DNA from 2 places in the Rhizobium sp. CC-YZS058 genome. Region 2 is predicted to be linked to the other one. Evidence: riboswitches for the same ligand, from Rfam matches in the RefSeq annotation. Region 2 holds a riboswitch; the other holds the start of a gene.
The links. Region 2 has a riboswitch for S-adenosylmethionine ahead of U8330_RS16155 (O-succinylhomoserine sulfhydrylase). Riboswitches for the same ligand answer to the same signal wherever they lie in the genome.
Positions count from the first base shown of each region.

Region 1: linked by a shared signal. The riboswitch ahead of metA (homoserine O-acetyltransferase MetA) and the one ahead of U8330_RS16155 (O-succinylhomoserine sulfhydrylase) in region 2 are both predicted to bind S-adenosylmethionine.

Region 1 is NZ_JAYESJ010000001.1:3,684,093-3,693,192, reverse strand. Features, by position in the region: gene U8330_RS17680 (ABC transporter ATP-binding protein/permease) at 1-1,371, opposite strand, end outside; SAM riboswitch at 1,663-1,740, shown strand; gene metA (homoserine O-acetyltransferase MetA) at 1,791-2,714, shown strand; gene U8330_RS17670 (aldose epimerase family protein) at 2,813-3,835, shown strand; gene U8330_RS17665 (hypothetical protein) at 3,937-4,629, shown strand; gene U8330_RS17660 (hypothetical protein) at 4,626-5,045, shown strand; tRNA gene U8330_RS17655 (tRNA-Gly) at 5,076-5,150, opposite strand; gene U8330_RS17650 (prolyl-tRNA synthetase associated domain-containing protein) at 5,471-5,962, shown strand; gene trxA (thioredoxin) at 6,031-7,023, shown strand; gene U8330_RS17640 (LON peptidase substrate-binding domain-containing protein) at 7,166-7,846, shown strand; gene U8330_RS17635 (Trm112 family protein) at 7,870-8,058, shown strand; gene U8330_RS17630 (ubiquinone biosynthesis hydroxylase) at 8,068-9,100, opposite strand, start outside.
Region 2 is NZ_JAYESJ010000001.1:3,365,890-3,374,989, reverse strand. Features, by position in the region: gene apaG (Co2+/Mg2+ efflux protein ApaG) at 1-162, opposite strand, end outside; gene U8330_RS16155 (O-succinylhomoserine sulfhydrylase) at 297-1,481, opposite strand; SAM riboswitch at 1,523-1,601, opposite strand; gene U8330_RS16150 (2'-deoxycytidine 5'-triphosphate deaminase) at 1,692-2,789, shown strand; tRNA gene U8330_RS16145 (tRNA-Gly) at 2,864-2,937, shown strand; gene U8330_RS16140 (M10 family metallopeptidase C-terminal domain-containing protein) at 3,272-4,987, shown strand; gene U8330_RS16135 (glycosyltransferase family 2 protein) at 5,253-7,178, opposite strand; gene U8330_RS16130 (transporter substrate-binding domain-containing protein) at 7,236-8,105, shown strand; gene U8330_RS16125 (tellurite resistance TerB family protein) at 8,139-8,540, opposite strand; gene U8330_RS16120 (hypothetical protein) at 8,578-9,100, opposite strand, start outside.

The DNA.
Region 1 (9,100 bases), 320 kb from region 2:
GTCATCGGCAAACTGCGTGGCCGGATCGGGAAAGGCCAGCGCTTCGCGCAGCGTCCCGTCCGGAATATAGGCGGTCTGCGGCAGGAACATCATCTCTTCCTGCTTCGGCAGGCCGATCGTGCCCGCGCCGCAGGGCCAGAGACCGGCCAGCGCCTGGAAGAGCAGCTTGCGGTTCACGTGATGGTCGCCATTGACCATGATCCGCTCGCCCGGCAGCAGCGTCACCGGCGTTTCGACCAGGCGGAAGCCGCCGGCCTTTGCCAGCGCCTCATCCACCGCATTGGCAATCTCCAACCGCTCGAGCGTCAGCTGGCCCGCCGTGTCGCGATAGGCGATCGCCTGCTCGGGCTGGTACTCCTCCTCCATGTCGGTCAGCGTCTGGCGGAAGTCCGTCACGCGCATCAGGGTTGCCCGCCACTCGGCGATGGCGCCGAAATTGGCGACATACCAGCGCAGCGCCGTATTCACCTGGTTGAAGGCGCCGATCGACATCATGAGCTGGCCGAAGCTCAGGCCGCCGGAGAAATAGGCGGGCGCCGCCACGATGATCGGCACCACCACCACCGCCCAGCCATATCCGGCGGAAACCCAGGTCAGATTGGTATTGGCCAGCGCCAGGCGCTTCATCACCTGCAGCACGGCGGTGATGCTTTCGCCGATCCGGTGCCGCTCGCTCGCCTCGCCGCCGACCACGGTGATGGCCGGCATGCTTTCGCTCGCATGCATCAGCGAAAAGCGCAGTTCCGCCTCGCGCGAGGAGCGGTCGGCATTGATGCGCACCAGCTTGCGGCCAACGATGCGGCTGAGGATCGAGGCCGAGGCGGCATAGAGCACGGCCGCCCAGACCATGTAGCCGGGGATGGAGAAGCTGTGGCCGGACAGGTGGAAGACGAAGCCGCTCGACAGATCCCACAGGACGCCGATGAAGCTGACGAGCAGGATGGTCGCCTGGATGAGCCCGAGCGTCAGGCCGGTGGTGCTTTCGGCAAGCGTGCGCGCGTCCTCATGCAGGCGCTGGTCCGGATTGATGCCGATCAGCCCGCGGGAGGCAAGCCGCAGCGCCCGCTTGCGCGTCAGCCACTGATTGACCAGATCGCGGGTCAGCCCTTCCCGCATGTAGAGCGCGGTCATCTGGTTCAGCCAGGCCTGCACGACATTGAGCAGCAGCAGGATGCCGGCGATCAGCGCGAAGATTTCCAGCTGGTGGAAGAACTCGGGCAGATCGCGCCGCTGGATCGCGTCGAAGAAGGGCGCGTTCCACTCGTTGAGGATCACCGTCATATAGGCGGTGGCGAGGATGATGAAGATCAGGAACGAGGCGAGCCCCAGCACTTTCAGCCGCACCTCCGACGCCCAGAAGGCCTGCAGCATTACGCCCAGCCGATAGGACAGGCTGAGATCGAGCGCGCCGCCGTCGCGCGCCGCCTGGCGCGTGGCCCGCTTCAGTCTGTCTTCCGCCAGGACGGCATCCGCGGGGCCGGTGGCCTCCGCGCGTGTCCCATCATCTGCCATCGAAACTTCCCATGCCAATGCTCCTCCTCTTACATGGGTACGCGCAGTGTCCTCTGATAGTTTCAACCGACTATTAATTCAGCGGGACCTTGCACGAACATGCCCTGATAAAAGGCGTGTTGATTAAAATTCGGCTGAGGATTATGAACATCTCCGTTCCGTGGTGATTTGGCCGGCCGGCTTGCAGCCACGTTAAAAAAGTCGCTAAAGGGCCGTGGGCGGCCGTCGGGCCGTTCGCAGCGCTTTCCGGCCGGCTCTCTTGAGAACCGGTGAGAACGATGCCCATCAAGATCCCCGATACGCTTCCCGCCTTCGAGACCCTGGTCCAGGAAGGCGTGCGGGTCATGACCGAAACGGTCGCGATCCGGCAGGATATCCGTCCCCTGCAGATCGGGCTTCTCAACCTCATGCCGAACAAGATCAAGACGGAGGTGCAGATGGCGCGCCTCGTCGGCGCCTCCCCCCTGCAGGTGGAGCTGTCGCTGATCCGCCTCGGCAGCCACCGTGCCAAGAACACCTCCGAGGAGCACCTGCTGGCCTTCTACCAGACCTTCGAGGAGGTGCGCGGCCGCAAGTTCGACGGGCTGATCATCACCGGCGCGCCGGTGGAGACGCTGGCCTATGAGGAGGTGACCTATTGGGACGAGATGCGGGAGATCTTCGACTGGTCGAACACGCATGTCCACTCGACGCTCAACATCTGCTGGGGTGCGATGGCGGCGATCTACCATTTCCACGGCGTGCCGAAACATGCGCTGAAGGAAAAGGCCTTCGGCGTCTATCGTCACCAGAACCTCAATCCGGCCTCCGTCTATCTGAACGGCTTCTCCGACGATTTCCAGATCCCCGTCTCGCGCTGGACGGAGGTGCGCCGCGCCGACATTGCCCGCGTGCCGGGGCTGGAGATCCTGATGGAGTCCGAGCAGATGGGCGTCTGCCTGGTGGCCGAGCGGGCGGGCAACCGGCTCTACATGTTCAACCATGTCGAATATGATTCGACATCGCTGGCGGACGAGTATTTCCGCGATGTGGATGCCGGCGTGCCGATCAAGATGCCGCATGATTATTTCCCGCACAACGATCCGCAGCTTCCGCCGCAGAATCGCTGGCGCAGCCATGCCCATCTCTTCTTCGGCAACTGGATCAACGACATCTATCAGACGACCCCTTATGAGTTGTCCGAGATCGGCAAGGGGCGCTGATACGTTCGCCGCAGCGAACACATGTTGCGGCGACGAACGAAATGCAGCAGGTTGCCGCTGCCCGCGGAGCGGGCGTCGAGGCAGTGAAGGAGACGGGAATGAGCGACGGCAGCGCAAACGAGGTGTTCGGGCATCTGCCTTCCGGCGAGGCGGTGCATCGCATCCGCATCAGCGGCGGCGGTCTCACGGCCCATATCCTCACCTGGGGCGCGGTCATTCAGGATCTCCGGCTCGACGGCCACCAGCCGCCGCTGGTCCTGGGCTTCGAAACCTTCGAGAACTACCGGCTGCACTCGCCCTATTTCGGCGCCACACCCGGCCGCTGCGCCAACCGCACGGGCGAGGGTCGTTTCTCGATCGATGGTACCACTTACCAGCTAGAGCTGAACGAGAAGGGCGTGACCCATCTTCACGGCGGCAGCGACGGCACGGCCAAGCGGCTCTGGACGCTGGCCGGGCAGAGCGAAGACAGCGTGACGCTGACGATCACCGATCCCGACGGGCGGGCGGGCTATCCCGGCAATTGCGACATTCGCTGCACCTATCGCCTCTCCGGCGAAGGCGTGCTGACGGTGACCTACGAGGCCGAGACCGATCTGCCGACCATCGCCAATCTTTGCCAGCACAGCTATTTCAACCTTGACGGCGGGGCGAGCACGCTCAACCACGACATCATGATCGCCGCCGATCACTACCTGCCGACCAACGAGCGCCAGGTGCCGACCGGTGAGGTGGCGCCCGTCGACGGCACGGCCTTCGACCTGCGCGAAATGACCTCGATGAAGCGCCAGTCGGAAGGCGAGAAGATCCTCTACGACCATAACTTCTGCCTGTCGCGCGAGCGTCAGGTGAAGCGCTCGGTCGCCTTCGTGCGCAGCGTCGATTCCGGCGTGTCGCTGGAGGTGCGCACCACCGAGCCCGGCGTCCAGTTCTACACCGGCTGGAAACTGAACGTCCCGGTCCCCGGCCTCGAAGACCGCCCCTACGCGCCCTTCGCCGGCTTCTGCCTGGAAACCCAGACCTGGCCCGACGCCCTTAACCACGAAGGCTTCCCCAAGGCCGTGCTGCGCCCGGGCGAGGTGCTGCGGCAGGAAACGGATTATGTGTTCATGCGGAGCTGAGGGCGAAGCGAGAGCCTGCGGGGATACGATCGCTCGAAATCGCTAAAATAGAGGTTGACGTTACGGGCCGCCACGGCATCTCTATTGGCGTGGAGTGTTTGATGGACAGATTGATCGGCTTGGGTCTTTATACCGCTGCGGAAGCGGGGCGACTTTTGAACGTTCGCCCAGCTACCATACGCCGTTGGCTTCAAGGGTATATCGCCAAAGGGGTTGAATACGCCCCTCTCTGGGAGACGGCGATTGACAGCGACGATCTCCAAGTCGTTTTAAGTTTTGATGACCTGATGGAAGTGCGGGTCGCTGACGCCTTCATCCGGTATGGCGTTCCGTCGACAAGGATCCGCGCGGCCATTGTTGCGGCGAAGGAGGCCCTAGGACAGAATTATCCTCTTTCGACCGATCGTTTTCGAACCGATGGTCGCGAGATATTTCTCAAACTGGTCGAGACAGACGGCGAGGGGTTGGAGCACGAGCGGTTGCTCAACCTTTTCCGGCGACAGTACGAGTTCAGCGGCGTTCTAGACCCGATCCTCAAAACCGTCGATTTCATGGCCAATGGACGTCCCGAGTTGTGGTGGCCACGCGGGCGTCGGTTCAATGTTGTTGTTGACCCGTCCCGATCTTTCGGCCAGCCGATCGACGCCGTCTCTAGCGTGCCGACATCGATCCTCGCAGCCGCCGCCCGGAACGAAGGCGTCCTGCGAGCTGCCCTCGCCTATGATGTTGATCCGTCATCGGTGCGGCGTGCGGTCGAATTCGAGGCAGCACTCGACGAGCTGCAGGCAGCATGAAGGTGCTATTCGACAACTGCACAGCCCCGATCCTGGCGACAACCCTCCATGGCTTCATCAGCCATTTTGGACATGAGGCCTTCCACATTCGCGATGTTCCGGGTCTTCCAAACGGGCGCAACTCTACCGACATAGAGTGGATCGAGATGCTGCGTTCTTCGAAAGATTTTTGGATCTTCATCACCGGGGACGGCCGCGTTCTGAGGAATAGCGCCGAGCGTGCGGCACTCCGTTCTGCTGGCTTGCATGGCTTCGTTCTAGCGCCAGCCTATCAGAAGAGCCCTCTGCACATGACAGCGGCGACCATCATTGCAAGGTGGCCAGATGTTGAGAAAATTACTGAGCTGCTTTCTCCTCCGTCGATGCACGAAATACCGATAGGCAAATCGACGAGGCTAAGACCGATGCCGCTCTAGGCGTCATTCCTCACGGAGTAGAAGAGAGATTGGAGCGGGTGAAGCGATTCGAACGCTCGACCCCAACCTTGGCAAGGTTGTGCTCTACCCCTGAGCTACACCCGCTCGTAAACCATGGTCTGGGGTAAGTGGTGACCGTGGGCGGCGCCGTTCTTGCGGCGACGGGCGCTATATGGACCAGCGGATTTTCAAATGCAACAGGGAAAATTCGGGGCGGGGAAGATTTTTGACAGTGCCGTGAAAGCGCATGCCGGAAAGGGCGCTGCTGCGGGCTCCAGCGTCGCGCCTGCGATTGTCCTTGCCGCCCCAAGCGCCTAGTCAGGAGCGGAGAACGGAGACCGCCGGCGGCGAAGGAGACGGGCATGAGCGAGGAAGCAGTAAGCGAGACCGAGTTGGGCGGCGTTCTGGCAGACGGCACGGCGCCGATGGGCGAGGAGGGGCTTTTCGCCTTTCTCGACCAGCTTGGAATCGCCCATAGCACCAAGCGGCACCAGCCGGTGTTCACCGTGGCCGAATCGGTCGCGCTGCGGGACGAGATTCCCGGCGGGCACACGAAGAACCTGTTCGTGAAGGACCGGAAGGATCGCTACTTCCTGTTGACGGTCGAGGAGCATGCGGTGGTGGACCTGAAGACGGTGCATACGCTCATCGGCGCATCCGGCAAGGTCTCCTTCGGCAAGCCGGAGGCGCTGATGGCGCTGCTCGGCGTTGTGCCCGGCTCCGTCACGGCCTTCGGCGTCATCAACGATCGGGAGAAGCGGGTGACCCTGGTGCTCGATGCGGACCTGATGGCCGAAGAGATTGTCAACTGCCATCCGCTGCGCAATGACGCCACCACCTCCATCGCATCGAGAGATCTGATCCGCTTCGCCGAGGCCACCGGCCATGCCCCGCTTGTCTTGAAAGTCACCGCCTGACATACGATCTTGGGTGCGAAAAGAGCCGGGCGGACGCGTGTCCTGAAGACCCGTGACAGGAGGATCCGATGAGCGGCAGCAATTCCTACGGTGGCAGTTTCGGTGGGCAGATGAGCGGCACGGCGACCTATGGCGCGGCGCAGCCGAAGCCCGCCCCGCAGCCGGCTGCTTCGGGCAAGGCCGGCGCGCTCATCAAGGACACGACGACGGCGGGCTTCACCGCCGATGTGCTGGAGGCCTCCCGCCAGCAGCCCGTGCTGGTCGATTTCTGGGCGCCCTGGTGCGGCCCCTGCAAGCAGCTGACGCCGGTTCTCGAAAAGGTGGTCCAGGAGGAAGGCGGGCGGGTTCTGCTCGTCAAGATGAACATCGACGATCACCCCTCGATCGCCGGCCAGCTCGGCATCCAGTCGATCCCGGCCGTGATCGCCTTTGCCAATGGCCGCCCGGTCGATGGCTTCATGGGCGCCGTGCCCGAAAGCCAGATTCGCGCCTTCATCGAACGGATCGCCGGTCCGGCCGTGGATGATCAGGCTGCCGAAATCGAGGCAGCCCTTGCCGAGGCCAAGGCTTTGAAAGAGGCTGGCGACCTGCAGAATGCCGCCGGGCTCTTCGCCTCCATCCTGCAGGTTGACCCGGGCTCGGTCGGCGCGCGGGTCGGGCTTGCCGAGGTTATGATCGAGACCGATGGTCTTGCCGAAGCGCGCGAGCTTCTGTCGGAACTGCCGGACGAGCAGGCGGCCGATCCGGCCATCCAGGCCGTTCTCAAGCGGCTCGACCAGATCGACGAGGCCCGCAAGCTCGGCGATCCGAAGGCGCTGGAAGCAACGCTCGCCGCCGATCCCGATGACCACGCCGCCCGCATGAAACTCGCCAAGATCCGCAATGTCGAGGGCGATCGCCATGCCGCCGCCGATCATCTCTTGACGATCATGCGGCGCGACCGCACGTTCGAAGACGATGGGGCCCGCCGGGCGCTGTTGGAATTCTTCGATGTCTGGGGTGCTGCCGACCCTGCGACCCTGGCCGCACGCCGCAAGCTCTCTGCCATTCTCTTTTCGTGATATCGCGTCCCAGGCCGGCCTCGAGCCGGTCGTCTGCGCGACCCTCACTTGAGATTCATGGCAGACGCTCCATGTCTTGATGACCATGCGGCCGGGGCGGAGAATGCGCCAGCGGCCGCCCGGATGGGGAGGATCGCTCGAGATGCAGGTCGGGAATGCGCGGTATCTGAGGCCGCAGGATCTGCCGGAAACACTTCCGGTTTTCCCGCTCACGGGCGTGCTCCTGCTCCCGGGCGCGCAGCTGCCGTTGAACATTTTCGAGCCACGCTATCTCGCCATGTTCGACGACGCGCTGCGCGGCAACCGCCTGATCGGCATGATCCAGCCCTCTCTGACGGAACCCCGCGACGAGACGCCGCACGGGCCGCCGCCGGCGCTCTGCCAGGTCGGCTGCGTCGGCCGCATCACCTCCTTCGCCGAGATGGAGGATGGGCGCTACATCACCTCGCTCACCGGCATCTGCCGCTTCCGCTTGTTCGATGAGGCGCCGACGGTCAAGGGCTACCGCAGCTTCCACATCGCCCCCTTCGCGGGTGATTTGACGGCGAGCGAGGACGAGACCCAGGTCGATCGCCAGGCTCTTCTGGCCGCCTTCAAGGCCTATCTCGACACCAACCAGCTGGAAGCCGATTGGGAGAGCGTGGAACGCGCCGGCAATGTCATGCTGGTCAACTCCATGGCCATGATGCTGCCCTATGGCCCGGCGGAGAAGCAGGCCCTGCTGGAAGCGCCGGATCTGAAGACGCGGGCCGATACGCTGATCGCCATTACCGAGATCGTGCTTGCGCGCGACTTCGGAACGGGCGAAACCACGCTGCAGTAAGGCGCGGAACAACGGAGGCGGCCATGGAAGAGCGGATGCGGCGGGTGGATCCCAAGCTTCTGGAGCTTCTCGTCTGCCCGCTGACCAAGGGTCGGCTCAGCTATCATCCGGAAGACCAGGAGCTCGTTTCCGAACGCGCCCGGCTTGCCTATCCGATTCGGGACGGCATTCCGATCATGCTGATCTCCGAAGCGCGCAAGATCGAGGACTGAAGCCGCGGTTCAGATCGGCTTTCCGGAGAGAAGGCGCGGGTCTCGGTCCGAGGCGAGGCCTGCCGCCTGGCGGATGAAGAAGGTTTTCAGCGCCGGCATGCGGTCCACCAGGCCCAGGCCGAAATCGCGCAGCGCCCTGACCGGGGTGATGTCGTTCGAGAACAGGCGGTTCAGCACGTCCGTCGTCACCCCCATCCGCACCGTGTCGAACCGCCGCCACATCTGGTAGCGCTCCAGCACGTCGATGGCGCCGATATCGAGCCCCAGCCGGTCGGCCTCGACAATGGTTTCCGCCAGCGCGGCAACATCCTTGAAGCCGAGGTTGAGGCCCTGGCCGGAAATCGGATGAATGCCGTGGGCGGCATCGCCGCAGAGCGCAAAGCGCGGCTTGACGAAGTCACGCGCCAGCGTGAGGCCCAGCGGAAAGGCGCGACGCCCGCCAACGAGCTTCAGCGCCCCAAGCTTGTGGCCGAAGCGTCGCTCCAGTTCGGCTTCGAAGATCAGATCGTCGCTCGCGATCAGCCGGTCTGCATCCTCGGTGCGCTCGGTCCAGACCAGCGAGGAGCGGTTGCCGGGCAGGGGCAGCGTCGCAAAGGGTCCGGCCGGCAGGAAATGCTCCTCCGCCGTTCCCTCATGCGGGCGCTCGTGCTCCACCGTCGTGACGATGCCGGATTGGCCATAGTCGAACGCGACCGTGCGGATGCCCGCGGCGTCGCGCAGCCGTGAGCGCACGCCATCGCAGGCGACCAGTAGACGCGTTTCCAGCGTCGTCCCATCGGCGAGCTTCAGGACGACGGAATGATCGCCCGCCGTAAATCCCGTAGCAAGGGTGGAGGGCGTGAGCGTGATGCCGAGCGCTTCGGCTTCGCCGCGCAGCGCGCCGATCAACGCCACATTCGGCACCATATGCGCGAAAGGCTCCGCCGAAGCATCGCCGGTCTCAGGGGCCCCTTCGAAGGTCAGGAAAACGGGCCTGACCGGATCGGCGGTGCGCGAATCGGTGATGACCATGCGACGGATCGGCTCGGCCTCCGGCGCGATC
Region 2 (9,100 bases):
GATGTGCCAGTAGCGGGTCATCAGCCGCACGGTTCGGGAGGAATGGTTGGCAATCTGGATGCGATAGCCCCAGACATAGCGACCATCGTCCGGGTCAGATTGCTCTTCCAGATAATAGGGCTCGACTGTCACCTCGATATCGCGTGTCAGCGCGCGGTACATGCTTCCAAAGTCTCCAGCGTTCCTGGCTGAAGTCTAAGACAAGATCGTTTCCCGAACGATAACAGATGCGTGTTGCTGTGCGCGATCGAAACGGGCCGCAGCAGGGCAGACCTGCCGCGGTCCGGCTTTGCAGATCAGGCCGAAACGCTGCGCAGCGCCTGTGCCAGGTCTTCCACCAGATCGGCGCCGTCCTCGATGCCGAGCGAAAGGCGAACGGTGCCGGGCGAAATGCCGAGTTCTGCGCGGGCTTCGTCCGTCAGGTTCTTGTGCGTCGTCGTGGCGGGGTGGGTAATCAGGCTCTTGGAATCGCCGAGATTGTTGGAGATGCGGATGATCTTCAGCGCGTCCTGCAGGGCAAAAGCCGCTTCCTTGCCGCCCTTCAGCTCGAAGCAGACGAGCGTCGAGCCGCCCTTCATCTGGCGGGCGATGATCTCGGCCTGCGGATGGTCCTTGCGGCCCGGATAGATGACGCGCGCCACCTGTGCCTGATCGGCCAGGAAATCGGCTGCCAGGGCGGCATTGGCCGTCTGTTGCCCGACGCGCAGCGGCAGCGTCTCGATGCCCTTCAGCAGGGTCCAGGCGTTGAAGGGCGACAGGGACGGGCCGGTATGGCGGAAATAATCGTGCAGATGCTCGTCGATCCAGTCCTTGGACGAAAGGATGACGCCGCCCAGGCACCGGCCCTGGCCGTCGATGTGCTTGGTGGCCGAATAGACGACGACATGAGCGCCGAGCTCCAGCGGCTTCTGCAGCAGCGGCGTCGCAAAGACATTGTCCACGACCAGCTTGCCGCCGACGCTGTCGGCGAGTTTCGCCACTGCGGCGATGTCGACCACTTCCAGCGTCGGATTGGTCGGGCTTTCCAGGAAGAAGACCTTGGTATTGGGACGAACCGCCTTTTCCCAGTTCTCGATGAAGCGCCCGTCGACCAGCGTGCATTCGATGCCGTATTTCGGCGCCAGGGTTTCCACGACCCAGCGGCAGGAGCCGAAAAGCGCACGGGCCGCGACGATATGGTCTCCCGCCTTCAGCTGGCAGAGAATGGCGGCCGAGATCGCGGCCATGCCGGAGGCGGTGGCGCGCGCATCCTCCGCACCCTCCAGCATGCACATGCGCTTCTCGAACATGTCATTGGTGGGGCTGCCATAGCGGGCATAGATGAAGCCGTCCGTCTCGCCCTTGAACCGCGCTTCGGCAGCCGCAGAGGTTTCGTAGACGAAGCCTTGTGTCAGGAAGATCGCTTCGGAGGTTTCGCCATGGTTGGAGCGCGTGGTTCCGCCATGAACGAGCTGAGTGGCCGGGCGCCAGGAATTGCTCATCGAACATCGCCTTCAAACAAAAAAACCGGCCGCAAAATGAGGCCGGTTTCCACCCGGCCTTTTTAGCTACTTGTTTAACGTGGCTGCAAGCCGGCCGGCCAAATCACCACGGAATTCGGCTTGCATACTGCCGGCTCGCGCTTGCGTCAATCTGGCTAGTCTGATTTTGTCCGCCGGGATGATGAAGGGCAGCATAAGGGTGGCCGGACGATGACGCGCGACAACGGCATTCTGGCGGACGGCGCGATTGAGGGCCTGTTTGCAAGCGGCGCGCTGATCAGCGAGGCACCGCTCGATCCCGACCAAATCCAGCCGGCGAGCCTGGATCTGCGCCTCGGCGCCACGGCCTTCCGGGTCCGCGCCAGCTTCATGCCGGGCCCTGGCCATCTGGTCGCCGACAAGCTCGACCGACTGAAGCTGCATGTGGTGGATCTGAGCGATGGCGCCGTGCTCGAAACGGGCTGTGTCTATATCGTTCCACTCATGGAGCGGCTCGATCTGCCGGCCGCCATGTCGGCCTCCGCAAATCCGAAGAGCTCGACCGGCCGGCTCGACATCTTCACCCGCGTCATCACCGACCGGGCGCAGGAGTTCGACAAGATTCCCGCCGGCTATCGGGGACCGCTCTACCTTGAAATCTCGCCGCGCACCTTCCCGGTCATCGTTCGGCGCGGCTCCCGCCTGTCGCAGATCCGCTTTCGCGTTGGCCAAGCCTTGCTGAGCGAAGCCGAACTTCTCGACCTCCATGCCCGCGAAACGCTGGTTGCCAGCGAAGCCCCCAACGTGTCCGGCGGCGGCATCGCGCTCTCGATCGACCTCAAGGGCACGGGTCCCGATGGGCTGATCGGCTATCGCGGCAAGCACCATACGGCGGTGGTCGATGTCGACAAGAAGGCCGGCCACGGGATCTATGACTTCTGGGAGCCTCTCTATGCCCGCGGCTCCGACGAACTGATCCTCGATCCCGATGAGTTCTATATCCTCGTCTCCCGCGAGGCCGTGCATGTTCCGCCGCTCTATGCCGCCGAGATGACGCCCTTCGATCCGCTGGTGGGCGAATTCCGCGTTCATTATGCAGGCTTCTTCGATCCGGGCTTCGGTCATGAATTGGCCGGCGGCCGCGGCAGCCGTGCGGTGCTCGAGGTTCGCAGCCACGAGGTGCCCTTCATCCTCGAACATGGGCAGATCGTCGGACGCTTGGTCTATGAGCATATGCTGGAACGTCCCCGCAGCCTCTACGGCCTCGGCGCCGGCTCCAACTACCAGGCCCAGGGCCTCAAGCTTTCCAAGCATTTCCGCGCCGAATAGCCCCGCCCATCCCGCCGCGCCTGACTGGCGGCCTTGACAGGCCGGCCGGCATGGGGGAAAGCTCTCGCTGCGTTGCGGGTATGATGTAATGGTAGCCTGTCAGCTTCCCAAGCTGAACGCGCGGGTTCGATTCCCGCTACCCGCTCCATAGAGGCTTGTCTTTCGTTCCATGCGCAGCTTCAAGCCACTACCTATGGGCATTCTCTGCGACTGGCACTGTGTTCATCCCACCTGCCGGTGATCTGGTATTGGCCAAGAACTGTTTGACGCAACCCTTTCTGCTTCGCACGCTCAGCCTCGCCGACGTCATCCATGCGTTCCTGTTGCCGTCGGTGTTAACCCCTTCATAATCGTTGTCTAGCAGCTACGAAAGTTGGCTATGTGGAACGCAGGTGATCTGCGCAATTATAACGTTTCCAAATTGAAAATATTAGTACCTATAAGGGAGTCTTCACCGCGACTGTATTTGCTTGAAAGGCGCGATGATGACGACTGTTCAGACCAGGACACTTGCCTCGGCACGAACTTTTGTTGAGACCATTGGTATCAATGTTCATGTCGGACAGAGTGGAACGGCCTATGCCGATCCTACAAAGGTCGCTGCGGCCCTTGGCTATTTGGGTGTCGATCTTGTGCGCACTCACCTGCCTTCCTACGCATCCGGCCTTGCCAGCATCAATGTTCTCGCGAAGAACGGCATCAAGTTCGATTTCACGCCGGTGCCGCATTTGACCGAGCAAACTGTGGACGTTGCCGGTTTTATTGCCGGGCTCGAGGCGCTGGAGAAGGTTTATCCAGGCAGTGTCGCAGCGATCGAAGGGCCGAACGAAGTCAATATCTATGCGGTCAGCGTGGGTGGAGTGAAATCGATTGCGTCAGCCGCCGAGGTTCAAAAGCAGCTCTACAGCGCTGTAAAACAGTCAGAAATCCTGAAAGACATCCCAGTCTACAATGTGTCGATCGGCGCAACAAATGCCGATCTTTTCAAGCAGCTCGGTGATCTTTCCTCATTCACGGATTATGCGAATTCGCATGCATACGCGATGTCGACCAGCAATATTTCCGCAGCTCTGGAGTACCTCATCGACTTCGCAAAAATTTCTGCGCCCGACAAGCCGGTCGTTATAACGGAAGCTGGTTACAACACGTTGGAGAGCTACTGGTACAACGGCGTGAGCGAGATCGTTCAAGCTAAGTACACGTTGGACACCCTGATGTCGGCCTTCGATCAGGGGGTCGCGAAAACCTATCTCTATGAACTCTATGATTTCCAGCCGGACTTACGCCCCAGTAGTGCAAACAGTCACTACGGTCTTTTCAATGCTGACGGCACGCCGAAATTAGCTGCCACAGCAATACACAACCTAACAACTATTCTGTCCGACAATGAATACGCGACCACTTCACTCGGCAATGAAGATTTTACCTATTGCTTGAAGGGGATGCCGTTCCGGGGACAAGATCTCGTTCTGGGCAAAACCAATGGATCCGTCGATCTGGTGGTCTGGTCGGAACCGATCATCTGGAGCCAGCTATCCCAGTCCGCGATCGTTGCCCCGACCTCGACAGTAACTGTCACCTTTGGTTCGGTTGAGGGGAGAGTTGACGTCTACGATCCGCTCCTCGGCACGTCGATCATCGCCACGTATTACGGTGTTAGCGAGATCAAGGTCGATATCTCCGATCATCCGCTGATCATCGAAGTCAACGCCACGGCGACATCCACAGCTGACAGCAGGACTTTTGCCGGTAACAACACCATGATCGGTGGTCAAAGCGCTGATCTCCTGAGGGGGTATGCTGGCGATGACACGCTGTATGGCAACGCGGGCAACGATAGAATTCATGGCTCGATAGGTGCAGACTTGCTTTACGGTGGCAGCGGTCTGGACACGTTCGTTTACAATAGCATCACAGAATCGACAGTCTCTTCGGGCGGACGCGATACCATTTTCGACTTCACCAAGGGGGACCGAATTGATCTCCGCGTCATCGATGCGAATTTCGGTGCGGCTGGAAATCAGAGCTTCACGTTCGTCGGCGAGGATGTCTTCCACGGCCTCGCTGGTGAGGTACGCTATGAAACGTCGTCGTCACAAGCGAAGATTTACGGCGACATCAACGGAGACGGTCAGGCTGACTTCTCGATCGTTTTGCAAAACGTGACGAAATTATCAGAAGGCGACTTTCTTCTTTAGACGATTGTTCTCTTCGCCTTCGTGTTTATGCGACGGCCATGGCGGGTTGCCGTCTGAAAGCGTGTTACCCTGCGGCCAGGTCAGGATGTCGCGCAAGATGTTTCCTTCGGAACAGTCCCGGGCCGATCGCATCGCTACACATCGAGCGCCGGTGACGCCGCCGGTTTTTTCAAGAACCTAGCCCTTTGGCCTCCACGGGCTCGCCCGTGGAGGCTTTCCGTTGTTGGAGGACCTCGAACGCTTTGGCGGTGCCGACCGCGAGCCTTCATTCAAGGCCATGTCCGACGTCGCTTTTCTCCGCCGGGCGGTGCGGCGTCTTTTGCCAGGCGGTGGGGCGGCGGCGGAGGTCGCGGACGGCGGACCAGGCTGCAGCGGAAATCGTCAACCAGTAGGCCGGCACCAGGAGCCAGCGCCATCCCACGGCCCGCTTCTCCACCCGTTGCATGGCCCCCAGCCCAAGGCCAATGGTAATGGCATAGCTGCCGAAAAGATTGAAAAGGTCGATTACGAGCAGAGTGGAGGACATCGTCCTGCCGATCAGCGAGGAGCCCGTCGAGAGAACGAAGAGCAGATAGGCGACGAAAGCCAGAATGAGCGGGTGGCCGAGCGCAGAGAGCAGCATGCCGCCGATCGTCACTTGCGCGAGGAGGAAGGCGCGGGGGCCGAGTTCGGCCAGGAGCCGACCCGGTTTGCGCATCATCACGATATAGGTCTGCAGCCAGCCCTTGTACCAGCGGGTGCGCTGCCCAAGCCAGACAGGCAGGGTCACCGGCGCATCCTCCAGCGTCGGCAGGCTGAGCACGCCGGTGCGGTACCCCAGTCGGTGCAGGCGCATTCCAAGGTCCGCATCCTCGGTCAGGTTGAACGGGTCCCAGCCGCCCACCGCGCGCAGCGGGTCCGTCTTGAAGTGGTTGGACGTGCCGCCGAGCGGCAGGGGCGCTTCGAGTTTTGCCAGCAGCGGCAGGAGGGCACGGAAAAGCCCGGCATAGTCGACCGCAAAGAGAGCGCTCAGCCAGGAGCTGCGGGCATTGCTGACGACGAGCGGCGCCTGAAGGCAGGCCACCTCCGCCGGCAGGGTGCGAAACGCGGCCAATGCCTCGCGCAGCTGGTCGGGGTGCGGGCGGTCTTCGGCATCATAGACGGTGACATAGTCTCCGCGCACGCCGGGCAAGGCATATTGCAGCGCCTTGGGCTTGGTGCGGGGGTGCGACGGCGGCACCAGCACGACCTCATAGTCGGGGCCGAGCCGCTGTGCCGCCACTGCCCGAAGGGTCGCTGCGTCATCCGCCTCGCAGACCAGCTTGATGTCCAGCCGGGAGCGAGGCCAGGAGAGAGCGTTCAGTGCGGCGATCAACTGCGGCACCACGGCGGCCTCGTCGTGAAGTGCCACCAGAATGGAATAGACAGGCAGCCTCTCTCCCTCTGCAATGCGGGGCGCAGGCTGGCCGCGGCGCGTGGCGGCAAAGGCCGAAACGCGCAGCAGGAATTGCAGGCAATAGACGCTCGTCAACAGACCATGGACGGCGAGAATCCAGCCGAAGGGGGCGAGGACGAGGCTGCTGAGCGAAACGGCGAGACCAAGACCCAGCAGGAAGCCCTGCCACCCCCGCCAGAGAACACGGGCGCTGAGATCGGGATCGGTGCGAAACAGCGTGTCGGTGGCCTGTTGCAGCCGCTGCTGCTCACCCGCTCTCCAGGCGGTGTCGCGCAGGAGGCTGGGCGATGCAATCGAGAGCATGGATGCCAGCGCCGGTCGGGAGGCCAGCCGCGCTTTCAGCCTCGGAAAAATGGCGAGCGTCGGGGCGATGACGGTCATGGGCGGCTGATCGGCCGAATAGACGCGCAGCATTTCCGGTCGGCGAAGCTGGCTGTCGAGATGGTGCGGGGTGGAGACCTGGTTGGGGTCGATCTCTCGCCGGAATGGCAGGCCGAGATCTTTGGCCATTGCCTCGAAAAGGGCGGCCTCGTCGACAAGACCGCTCGCCAGCGCTTCCCGATGCACGCTCGTGCCGCGGGCCTGGGCCTGCCACATCAGCGTCGCAACCATGCCGCCGGCCACGCCCAAGCGGAGCAGGGTCCGACCTTCCTCGATCTGCTCGGCCGAGAAGCTGTCGCTCGGTCGTGTCGGGCTGCAGGGTGCGGTCTCGGCTCTGGCCAGCGGCTGTGGGGCGAGATAGTCTGAAGGACGCATTGCAAATCCCGTCGAGAAGCTTGAAACAGTGCCTCCATCACGTGAGATCGGATGATAATGACGAGATCGGCCCTGCGGCAACGCCTGCGTTTCAGTCTTTTCTTATTAAGCTTACTTCTGGGCATGGCGGGCGTGCCTCTCCGGGCACAGGAAGCCGTCAAGGATCTGCCGCTGGCCTTCGACAGTCGGGAGCGGATCGCCAAGCCGGATCTGAGCGTGCTGCCTCGGCTTCGCTTTCTGACGACGGTCGATTTCCCGCCTTTCAACTTCATCGACCAGTCCGGCCGCCTCTCCGGTTTCCATGTCGATCTGGCGCGGGAGATCTGTCGCGTGCTCGAGGTGCAGCCGAAGTGCCAGATCCAGGCCATGACCTTCGCGGAGCTGCAACCGGGCCTAAGCGATCGGCAGGGCGAGGTGGTCATGGCCGGTGTGGCGGTGACCGAGGAGCTGCGCCGCAGCTTCGGCTTCAGCCGCCCTTATCTGCGTCTCCCCGCCCGCTTCGCGGCCAACCGCAAGGCTTTTCCCGCCTCACCCAGCGTGGAGGACCTCCTCGCACGGCCTGTCGGCCTTGTCGCCGGCACCACGCATGAAGCGATGTTCAAAGCCTTCTTTCCCGGCAGGGACGCGCAGAGTTTTCCCGAGCGCAGCGCGCTTCTGCAAGCGCTGAAGCGCGGAGAGGTCGGCTCCGTCTTTTCCGACAGCCTTCAGCTCGCCTTCTGGACGGCAGGCAGCGAGGCCGCCGGCTGCTGCCAGCTTGTGGGAGAAGCCTATATGTCGCAGCGCTTCCTTGGCGAAGGCCTGTCGCTGATGACGCGGAAGGACGAGCCGGCGCTGACCCAGGCGCTCGACCATGCGCTGCTGGAGCTGTCGCGCAGCGGCCGGCTGAACGAGATCTATCTGCGCTATTTCCCGACCGGCATTTACTGAGCGAGCGGGCCGCTTCTCCCGCGGCTAGCGTCGTTAGCGGGCAAGGGCGCCACGTTCGATCGCGGCACAGACGAGGCGGTCGAGGTCGAGCCGGTCGCTGATCAGTTTCAGGAGCCTGATCTCCTCGCTGCGAATGCGGCCATCGACGACGGCGATCTCCACCGCCAGCGCATAGGCCGTTTCTCGCAGACGGGGCGGCAGGGCCTCGCGCATGAGTTCGAGCGCGATATCGAGCCCTTCCGGTCCGGCAAGCAGCACCGCGCAATCTTCGGCGACCGTCACCAGCCGCTCGGTCTTGAAATCAGCGAAGACCGGCAGGGTGCGCAGCAATCCACCGATCTGCTCGAGCTCGCCTGCCGACATGGCACGATCGACGGCCGACATCATGACCATGGCATAGATCAGCGCATCCTCAGCGGGCAGATGCGAGGTCAAGGCGGGCTCCCTGCTGATTGGGGAAGGGGGCGCATGCCTAGCGACCGATCTCGGGAGCGGCGTCCTGGCCGGTGGCCGTATCGGCGAAGGGATCGTCGGACGGCGGCACGGTGCCCGGCATGGGGCCGCCCATCCGCGAGTCGGGCGCGCTGACGGGGCGGTAGAAGCCCTTGCCCAGCGACTTGGCGGTTTCCACGGCTGCGGCCAGCGGCGCCCCCGGCTCGGCTTCGGCCCAGCCGTTTTCGGCCAGCCACAGCGCCGGATCGTCGCCGCCGACCAGGCATTGCGTGGTCAGCGTTCCGCTCCAGCCATCCGTTGGGGTCCGGCACACAAGGGCACGGGCCCGCAGGAAGTTGCGAAAGGCGGTCCGTGCCAGCATGCCGCACGGCCATTCGCCCGAGGAGCCCTTGCAGCGGCGTTCGGGCGATTGCGGCTTCAGGCCTTCAAGCTGGATCTGGCGGCCCTCGAAATCGACGAGCCCCGCCGCCAGCGCCACGGGATGGCGCAGCACGGTGTCCACGCCATCCCCTTGAGCGCCCTGCTGGTCTTTGGCAGCAGCG